Regions from separate parts of the Variovorax sp. P2_H12 genome, predicted to be linked through region 3. Evidence: predicted binding sites of a transcription regulator. Region 3 holds the regulator's gene; each other region holds the start of a gene.
What was found. The regulator LexA, encoded in region 3, represses DNA repair genes until DNA is damaged. The targets are predictions, from matches to a motif close to ACTGTATNNNNATACAGT.
Positions count from the first base shown of each region.

Region 1: imuA (translesion DNA synthesis-associated protein ImuA) is a predicted target of LexA. The motif match lies at 1,861-1,878, and genes of this name have one in related genera.
Region 2: AC1DYK_RS24895 (PA0069 family radical SAM protein) is a predicted target of LexA. The motif match lies at 1,559-1,576, and genes of this name have one in related genera.

Region 1 is NZ_JBFUFO010000003.1:29,731-32,997, reverse strand. It holds gene AC1DYK_RS02900 (Y-family DNA polymerase) at 1-862, opposite strand, end outside; gene imuA (translesion DNA synthesis-associated protein ImuA) at 1,050-1,847, opposite strand; gene AC1DYK_RS02890 (aldo/keto reductase) at 2,002-2,937, shown strand; gene AC1DYK_RS02885 (alpha/beta fold hydrolase) at 2,953-3,267, opposite strand, start outside.
Region 2 is NZ_JBFUFO010000033.1:151,561-154,827, forward strand. It holds gene AC1DYK_RS24885 (DOPA 4,5-dioxygenase family protein) at 1-243, opposite strand, end outside; gene AC1DYK_RS24890 (AP2 domain-containing protein) at 602-1,411, opposite strand; gene AC1DYK_RS24895 (PA0069 family radical SAM protein) at 1,591-2,685, shown strand; gene AC1DYK_RS24900 (gluconokinase) at 2,771-3,238, shown strand; gene AC1DYK_RS24905 (3'-5' exonuclease) at 3,251-3,267, opposite strand, start outside.
Region 3 is NZ_JBFUFO010000024.1:731-3,997, reverse strand. It holds gene AC1DYK_RS18455 (D-2-hydroxyacid dehydrogenase family protein) at 1-377, opposite strand, end outside; gene AC1DYK_RS18450 (hypothetical protein) at 496-834, opposite strand; gene lexA (transcriptional repressor LexA) at 981-1,655, opposite strand; gene AC1DYK_RS18440 (asparaginase) at 1,730-2,719, shown strand; gene AC1DYK_RS18435 (hypothetical protein) at 2,724-3,140, shown strand; gene AC1DYK_RS18430 (DUF6152 family protein) at 3,159-3,267, shown strand, end outside.

The DNA of each region.
Region 1 (3,267 bases), on a different contig from region 3:
GCTCGACCAGTTCGTGCAGTTTGTCGCCCTTGCGGTTGTCCTCGGGCAGGAAGCTCGTGCTCGCACCGGCCCAGGGCGTGGTTTCGAGCGTGCGCAGGCGCAACCAGCTCGCCGGCGCCGCCAGGGTCGTGAGCGCCAGCCGCTCGGCCATCAGGCGGCGCAGGTGCGCCATGTCCTGCGTCGGTTCGGCCGTGCGGACCGTGATCTGCTGGTGCGGCGGCAAGTCGACACCATTGAAGCGCTTGAGGTCGAGCGTCCATTGCAGCTCGAGCGACACCGCGCCGCGCTGCCGCGCGCGCAGCCAGATCTGCAGCGCCGCGAGCAGGCGGTTGGCCGACCACATGAGTTCGCTGGCGCCCTCGGCCAGCGCCGGCAGCTCCAGCTTCTGCTCGAACACATCGGGCAGCGTGAGCCAGCGATGGCTTTCGGGACGCAAGCCCCACGCCTCATCGAGCGCCGCGCGCAGGTCCTTGCCGAAGCGGCGCGTGAGGCCGCCGCGCGGCAGCGCCGCCACCTCGCCCCAGGTGCGGCAGCCGAGGTGCGCCAGCACGTCGAGGTGATCGCGCGCGGCGCTCAGCGTGTCGAGCGGCAAGCCCCCCGGCAGCTCGGCCGGAGGCTGCCGGCCGCACGCGAACATCCGCAGCCGCGCGAGCGCCACCAGGCTGGTCGCGCCCTGGGCCTGCCGCACGCGCACCGGCGCCGCAGGATTGAGGTGCACGATCTGGCGCATCAGGCCGAGCCGCCCGCCCCACAAGCGCTCGCAAGCCGACACCTCGAGCAACAGCGCTTCATCGACCCAGGCGACGCGCGGCGTGAACTGCAGGGCCCACCAGCCGAGCGCCTCGGCGGACGGAGGCTGCACCTCGGCCTCGGGGTCAGACCGGCGCCGGGCCGCCCCAAGGCGGTCTGCGGCCCCCTCGGGGGGCAGCGAACCACACGAAGTGGGGAGCGTGGGGGCCAGTTCAGACCGGCGCCGGGCCGCCCCAAGGCGGTCTGCGGCCCCCTCGGGGGGCAGCGAACCATACGAAGTGGGGAGCGTGGGGGCCAGTTCAGGCTGCCATCGCAATGCGATCCAGTGCATGTCGTTGTTCCTGATGGAATTCGAGGCGCACCACCTTGGCACCTGCCGGCGCCTGCGCCGCGCTCTCCTGCTGACGACGCAGCTTGCGCCGCAACTGGCTCGCGGCGAGCAGCGCCGTCATGCGGTCGCTGCGTGCCGGCAGCTGGATCGGCGAAGCCAACGGCGGGCCGCGGCGCTTGAGGATGTGGACGTCGATCTGCGCAGGGTCGTCCTCGCAGGTGGCCAGTTGCAGCCGCAAGCGTGCCGGCGAGGTGGACGCAGCCGCCGTCGCGGGCCGGAACACGAACAGCAGCGACTCGTGCTGCGCCGCCGCCAATTGCAGCCGCCGCAACTCGCCCACCCGCGCCTGCGGCAGCCATGCCAGCACGGCAGCGACGTCGGCGCAGCGCAGCGCCTGTTCGCAGGCCCAGAGCCGCGCGGCCGACGCCTCGCTGCGGATCCACAACAGCGATTCGACTGGCAGGCCACCCGCCGCCAGCGAGGGCCCGAAAGGCTCGTGGGGCGCACCGATCAGCGCCACCGGGCCGGTGCCTCCCTGCACGGCTTGTGCGAGCGCAGGCAGCAGCAGCTGCCACGAATGCGCCTCGGGAGAAGACTGCAGCAATTCGGTCATCGCCCCGACCGGCCAGCCGCCCCCGGGCAGTTGCGCATCGAGCGCGGCATGGCCGGTGCCGACGACCTGCGCGTCGGCCACGCCCAGCTCATCCCCGCGCCACATCTTGTGGCGCGCGGAAGAGGAAAAAGAGTCGAGGGAAGGAAGGCCCATGATGGATCGAATGGCTGTATTTTTATACAGTATTCTTGCGATCCGCCAGCGTTTTTTATTTCCATGCCGACCTGGGCGCAGGGGCATTGGCACGAGTTTCCAGTCAATCGATCACCATCTGCCTCACAGATGTCGGCCCTGACCTGAGCCCTCCATGCCCACCGCACCCGCCCTCACCCGCAGCCAGTTGCTGCGCCTGGGCGTCGCCCTATCGCTCTGCGCCACATTGCCGATGCGCGCGGCAGCGCAACCCCGGGAGGCCAAGCGCATGAACACCCGCCCCATCCCCGCCACCCGCGAAGCCCTGCCCGTGGTCGGCTGCGGCACCTGGATCGGCTTCGACGTCGCTGCCGGCAGCGCCGAATACCAGCGCCTTGCGGGCGTGCTCGATGCCTTGTTCGTCGCCGGCGGCACGGTGCTCGACAGCTCGCCGATGTACGGCCGCTCCGAAGCCGTGACCGGCGACCTGCTGGCGGCGTCGAACCAGCGCGCCAGGGCCTTCCTTGCCACCAAGGTCTGGACGACCGGCCGCGATGCCGGCATCGCGCAGATGGAGCAGTCCTTCGAGCGCCTGCGCACCGATCGCATCGACCTGATGCAGGTGCACAACCTGGTCGACTGGCGCACCCACCTCAAGACCCTGCGCGGCTGGAAGGACCAGGGTCGCGTGCGCTACATCGGCATCACGCACTACACCGCGTCGGCCCATGCCGAGGTCGAGGCGGTGCTGCGTGCCGAGAAGCTCGACTTCCTGCAGATCAACTATTCGATCGACCAGCGCGAGGCGGCCCAGCGCCTGCTGCCGCTGGCGGCCGAGCGCGGCGTGGCCGTGATCGGCAACCTGCCCTTTGGCGGCGGCGGACTGCTGCGCCAACTGCGCGACAAGCCCCTGCCCGGCTGGGCCGCCGAGATCGGCTGCACGAGCTGGGCACAGGTGCTGCTCAAGTTCGTGCTGAGCCACCCCGCCGTGACCTGCACGATTCCCGGCACCGGCCGGCCGGTGCATATGGCGGACAACGCGGCAGCCGGTGCGGGTTCGTTTCCGGACGCGGCCTTCTGGCGGCGCCATGAAGCTTCGCTGCGGATCTAGGGTCTGTGAACAGGCCTAAGCCAGAAACCGCAGCAGCGCCGCGTTGACCTCGTCCGCCCGCTCGAACTGGGCCCAGTGCCCGGCTCCCTCGATCACCACGCCTTCGCGCCCCGGATGATCCGCGGCGAGCTGCGCCACCACCGACCGCGCCTGCGCGGTCACGTCGTGCTCGCCCCACAACAGCAACTGGCGCCCGCCGATCGCATCCAGCGCGGCCTGCAGCCCACCGGCCAGCGAGACCTCCTTGCTGCGAAAACGCGTGCCGTGGCAGGAGATATCGTGGATCGCGAAGGCCAGCGCATCGATCGCGGCCCGGTCGTGCAGCATCAG
Region 2 (3,267 bases), on a different contig from region 3:
GTCCAGGCCGCCACGGTGGTTGTCCAGCCACGCGACGACCTCGTCGAACTCGGCGGCGTCGAAGGCGATCTGGCAGCTCCAGTGCGGGTGCGGGCCGACCAGTCGCTCGTGCACCCGGCCGACCACGACCAGAAGTTCGTGTCCCGCGTCCTCGGCGATCTTGCGCGCCTGGGCGACCGTACCGGGACCGAAGTAGATGTGGGCGTGGTACTGCGGGTAGAGGTTTTCGGGACGGCGGGGCATGGTGTGCTGGCGGACGATCTGCAGCTTAGCCGAGTGTCTGGATGCGTCAAGCGTGTTCATCGAACGGCGCGTTCCGCAAGGTCCAGTTCCATGCGACCTAACCTGCCTGCACTTGCAAGAAGCCGGAGCCGAGCCGATCGCCATTCGGCCCGGCAGCGAATGCGCTCTTGTTGTGCTTCGGCAAGCATCCCCTGGGTGCTGATCAGTTCCAGGATATCGGCCGCCCCGATGGCATAGCGCCTGTCCGACGATTGCGCCGACGCCTGGACGGCGTCAAGCAGGTTCTCGGAGGCCTGGAGGCCCGCCCCCAACCTTTTCCTGTGTGCCAACTCTGGCTCTGCTTCACGGAGCCAGGGCTTTACAGATCGCGCGTTCCGTCATTCGTTGGGTTATCCGATGCTGCTGCCTTGGCGGAATTGCTGCCCTCCGGGCACGCGGACGCTTGCTCCGCCGGCCTCCGCTTCGCCTTGGCTGCCATTTGCCTTAGTTGGTCTTGCCGCGCCGCGATGGCCAGCGCCTTGGCCGCCTCCTCTCCGTGCTCCCGCACGGAGTAGGACAGCCGCAGGTGCTTGCCATCTCTCGCTCGGGTGGTGGCCGTCCATCGACCGGGATCTCCCGGGTGTTGCCGTCGGTAGGCAACTCCGGCGACGCCGCTCTTGTTGTTGCTGCGGACTATTTCCCTTGCGGTCACAGGCGCAAGGCCATCCGACGGCAACGACCTTGGTGGCGCCAGGCGCAGATCCGCTTCGTCCGGATGGGGGCAAGCCAGTCCTGACATCCGGCGAAGCTGCGCTTGACGTTCGGCGATAGCCAGCAGCTTGGCTTCGAGGCCATAGCGGCCGACGCTGAAGTACTTGTTGGCTATTTCGCCTGGGCCGAGATAGGTCCTTGCGGTCCAGGCGCGGGGTTTGCCGTCGGGGCCCAACTGGCAGGTCACGCCCGGAATGCCGGTCTTGTTATTGCGTCTGAGGACGTCGGCTCTCTTGCGCCGCGGAACGGGCGGATGCTTCTTGACCATCTGATCGCGCCATCCCTGGGCTCGCAACAGCGCGATCGCCTCGCCCTGGTGCATCTTGAAGCCGAACTGCCTGAACAGCGTGACGCCGCTGCGCTTCAATTGAACTTTCCAGCCTCGCGGCCCGCGCGTGATTCCGTACATCGACCGCATGCACCCCATCCGTCCTAGAAACTCTTGTGGTTGCGATCTTCAGATTTCGGCGGCTTTGCTGTCTGTGAGCGCACGCTACTTTTCGAGATCGAAAATTCCCGAAGATATGTACAAACGGTTGCTGCAGCCCGGGTTAAACCGTGAAATACTGTGATTTCATACAGTATGCGGATCGCCCCATGGCCGACACCTTCATCCCCGTCCACGCCCTCAAGGGCCGCGGCGCGGCCACGCGCCTGCCGCATCGATTCGAGCGCGACGTTCGCGATGCCTTCGACGACGGCTGGGGCACGCTGGAAGAAGGCGAGGCCGAGTCCGAGGGCCTGCCGCCGCTGGCGACCGAGGTCCGCTTCGAGGACGTGAAGTCGGTGCTGAGCGACAACGATTCGCCCGACATCCCCTTCGATCGATCGCTCAATCCCTACCGCGGCTGCGAGCACGGCTGCATCTACTGCTTCGCGCGGCCCACGCACAGCTACCTCAATCTCTCGCCCGGCCTCGATTTCGAGACCAAGCTGATCGCCAAGCGCAACATCGCCGAGGTGCTGCGCGGCGAACTCGGCCGCAGGGGCTATCGTCCCAGCCAGATCGCGATCGGCACCGCCACCGACTGCTACCAGCCGATCGAGCGCGAGCTGCGGCTTACGCGTTCGGTCATCGAACTGCTGAAGGAAACCCGCCATCCCTTCGGCCTGGTCACCAAGTCGAGCGCGGTGGAGCGCGACCTCGACCTGATCGCGCCGATGGCGACCGACCGGTTGGCGGCGGTCTACGTCACGATCACCACGCTCGACGGCGAGTTGGCGCGCAAGCTCGAGCCGCGCGCCGCCGCGCCGCACCGGCGGCTGCGCACCCTGCGCACGCTGGCCGATGCGGGCGTGCCGGTCGGCGTCAGCGTGGCGCCGCAGATTCCCTTCGTCACCGAGGACATGGAACAAGTGCTGGAGGCCGCCTGGGAGGCGGGTGCGCGTTGCGCTTTCTATACGGTCATCCGGCTCCCGTGGGAGGTGGCGCCGCTGTTCAAGCAATGGCTCGAGCTGCACTACCCGCAGCGCGCGGACCGCATCATGGCGCGCATCCGCGAGATGCGTGGCGGAAAGGACTACGACGCCGACTTCGCGACCCGCATGAAGGGCAGCGGGCTGTGGGCCGACTTGATCCGTCAGCGTTTCGAGAAGGCGGCCCGGCGCATCGGCTTCAACCGCGAGCGCATCGCACTCGACCTCGGCGCGTTCCGACCACCTGGCGCCGCAGGGCAGGGCAGTCTGTTCTAGCGGGATGGGTCGAGTTGGTTACACAATGCAGTGAATGGCAAAAAATTGCGTTCCCCCACCAACGACGACTCCCTGGTGGGTGGTGATGGGGGTTTCCGGTTGCGGCAAGTCCAGCCTGGGCGCCGCATTGGCACGGGACATGGAACTGCCACTGATCGAAGGCGATGACTTTCATTCGCCCGAAAGCGTTGCCAAGATGCGCGCCGGAATTGCGCTCACCGACGCCGACCGTGCGGGCTGGCTGACCGCGCTGGGCCTTGAAATGGCGCGTCACCAGGGTGGGGCGGTGCTGACCTGTTCGGCCCTCAAGCGCGACTACCGCGAGCGGTTGCGCGCCGCAGTTCCGGGCCTGCGCTTCGTCTTCATGGCGCTGACGCGCGAGGAGGCCGAGCGTCGCGTGGCGGCGCGCGCCGGCGCGCACATGTTTCCGGCCAGCCTGGTCGCCAACCAGTTCGCGACGCTGGAATCCCCGGTCGGCGAACCGGGGGTACTGGAGGTGGACGCCACCGCGCCGTTGCCCGAGCTGGTGGCGCGCGTGCGGGTCTGGGTCTGAGCGCGCGGTGACTCAGCCGTCGGGGCGGA
Region 3 (3,267 bases):
TTGCTGATGTACTGCGGCAGCCGGCGCATCGCGGCCATGATCAGGGCCCAGGTCAGTTCGGCCGGTGCAAGTGGCGAGCCCGAGCCCTCGGCCACGGCGATGCCCTGCTCGGTGCAGGCGTTGACGTCGACATGGCTGCCGACCCGGCCGGTCTGCGAGATCAGCTTGAGCTTGGGCAGCTTCTCGATCAGTTGCCTGGAGATCTGGGTGCGCTCGCGGATCAACACGATCACATCGGCGTCCTTCAGGCGCACCGAGAGTTGGCCAATGCCCTTGACCGTGTTGGTGTAGACCTTGGCCGCATAGGCGTCGAGCTTGGAGGCGCAGCTCAGCTTGCGCACCGCATCCTGATAGTCGTCGAGGATCACAATGTTCATGGCGTGCCATTGTGCCTCGCACGACCGGGATGCTGTGTCGGCGTATCTCGACTTGTCTGCTGCGTCGGCCCGGATTGCCGGCGCCTGCTCGACGCCGGCGTCCGCCTCGCGGGCGGGCTCAGTGCATGTGGGCTGGCCGGGGCGTGGCCTCGGCGGCCTCCAGCGCCACCAGGCGGTCGAGCTCCGCACACACATCCGCCATGCGGCCCGAGATCACCACACGACCGGCGGCCCGGCCCGGCTGTTGCGCATCGACCGTCCGGACGACGCGCAGGGGGCGTGCCGGCGCACCTGCAGCTGCCGGAGCGCCCTGGCGAAGCCCGCAGCTGGGACGAACGCCGACGTAGCGCAGGCCCGATGACATCGTGCGGCCCGGACGGCGCCGTGGCATCCAGCGGTTGGCCAGCGACTGCAGCGGCGTCAGAAGATCAGCAATGCTGAGGAGAGCGATTCCCATGTGAACTCCAGAAAAATCAGAGGTTGAACACAGGCAGGATTGCTTTCATCGGCCTCGACAGGGTGATGGCTCTTCGCGCCATACGCCCGCCACCTGTTGCGGCCGGATCGGGTGCGCATGCGTGACCGCAGGCGCGGAACTGGCCCTTACATCAGCATCGTGTTGCGGATCAGGCCGACCGCCAGGCCTTCGATTTCGAAGGGCTCGCCGGGCTGGACCACGATCGTGGGGTAGTCGGGGTTCTCGGCGTGCAGCTCGATGACCTGCTTGTTGCGCTTGAGGCGCTTGACCGTGACTTCGTCTCCCAGCCGCGCCACGACGATCTGGCCGTTGCGGGCTTCCTTGGTGGCCTGGACCGCCAGCAGGTCGCCGTCCATGATTCCGGCGTCGCGCATGGACATGCCGCGCACCTTGAGCAGGTAGTCGGGTTGGCGCTGGAAGAGGGTGTTCTCGACGTAGTAGGTCTTGTCGACGTGTTCCTGGGCGAGGATCGGCGATCCGGCGGCGACGCGGCCGATCAGCGGCAATGCCAGCTGTGCCATGCCCGGCAGGGAGAGCGAGAACTGGTTGTTGCGGGATTCGTTGAGGGAGCGCAGTGCGTCGCCCTTGAGCCGGATGCCACGCGAGGTGCCGCTCACGAGCTCGATGACACCCTTGCGCGCCAGCGCCTGGAGATGCTCTTCGGCTGCGTTGGCCGACTTGAACCCCAGTTCGGCGGCGATCTCGGCCCGCGTGGGGGGCGCACCGGTGCGTGCGATGGCGCTCTGGATCAGATCCAGAATCTGCTGCTGGCGGGCTGTAAGCTTGACTGCGAACTGCATGGTGACTCCTGACGGGGTACTGGCTAAACGTCCAGTACCTGTATTTTTAACCAGTTTTGAAAAGTTGGCAAGCCATGGACCCCATCTCCGTGAACCGTGAGCGCCGCGTGATCGTCCTGGGCACCGGCGGCACCATCGCCGGACGTGCCGGCACTGCGAGCGACAACATCGGCTACACCGCCGGCGAGGTCGGCGTCGCCGATCTGCTGCACGGCATCGACGCTCCTGCTGGCATCGGGCTGGAGGCCGAGCAGGTGTCGCAGGTCGACAGCAAGGACATGGGCGTCGCCATCTGGCGGGCGCTGGCGCAGCGCTGCGCCCACTGGCTCGCAGAGCGAGATGTGGCGGGCATCGTCATCACGCACGGGACCGACACGCTGGAAGAAACCGCGTTCTTCCTCCAGTCGGTGCTGGCGCCTTCGAAGCCGGTGGTCCTGACCTGCGCGATGCGGCCGGCCAGCGCCCTTGCACCCGACGGACCACAGAACCTGCGCGATGCCATCGTCGTCGCCGCGACGCCGCACGCATGCGGCGTGGTCGCCGTCTGCGCGGGGACCGTTCACGGCGCCCTCGAGGTCCGGAAGGTCCATACCTACAGGCTCGATGCCTTCGATTCGGGCGATGCCGGCCCGCTGGCCTATGTCGAGGAAGGCACGGTGCGCCTGCTCAGGTGCTGGCCGGCAGGCGACCCGGCCGCTCGAGCCGTCTTCGATCGCATGGCGGGCGCGGCGACCTGGCCCCGCGTGGAGATCCTCGCGAGCCACGCCGAAGCGCGCGGCACCCTCGTCGATGCGCTGCTCGAGGAGCGCCGGCGCGGCGCCGTCGAGCCGGTGCAGGGGATCGTGCTGGCCGCGACCGGCAACGGCACGCTGCACCACGCGCTGGAAGCCGCGGCGCTTCGGGCGCAGGCCGAGGGCGTGGCGGTGGTGCGCGCGACGCGCTGCGCCGAAGGGCGGATCCTGCCGAGACCCGACCAGCGCCTGCGCGACGCCGGGGCGCTGAGTCCGGTCAAGGCGCGGATCGCGCTGATGCTCGAACTGCTGGCGAGCGGCCCGGCCGCCTGACCCCATGCTCGACGCGCTGCGCACGATTCCTTGGGCCTATCCGGCGCTCGAGGTCGCGCACATCGTCGGCATCGCGCTGCTCCTGGGCAATCTGGTGGCGCTCGAGGTTCGGGTGTTCGGCCGTGTGGCCGCCTTGCCGATCATGGGGCTGGCCAGGCTGTCGCTGACCATCGCGCTGACAGGCTTCGCGCTCGCGGCAGCCAGCGGATCTCTGATGTTCGCCACCCAGCCCGCAGAGCTGCTCGCCAACCGCGTGTTTCTGGTGAAGATGGGGCTGTTGCTCGTGGCCGGCTGCAACGCGCTGTGGTTCCACGGCCGCCGCTCGCTGGCGAAACTTGACTGGCTGGCGCGGATACAGATGTTGTCGTCCACTGCGATCTGGCTGGCCGTCGTGTTCTGCGGCCGCTGGATCGCCTACTGAGCGAAAGGAGCCCCCTGCATGAAACGTCGCAGCCTGATGTTCGCCGTTGCAGCGCTGCCCGCAGCGATGCCGTTCGCCTGGGCCCACCACGGATGGAGCAGTTTCGACCAGGACCGGCCGCTCTACC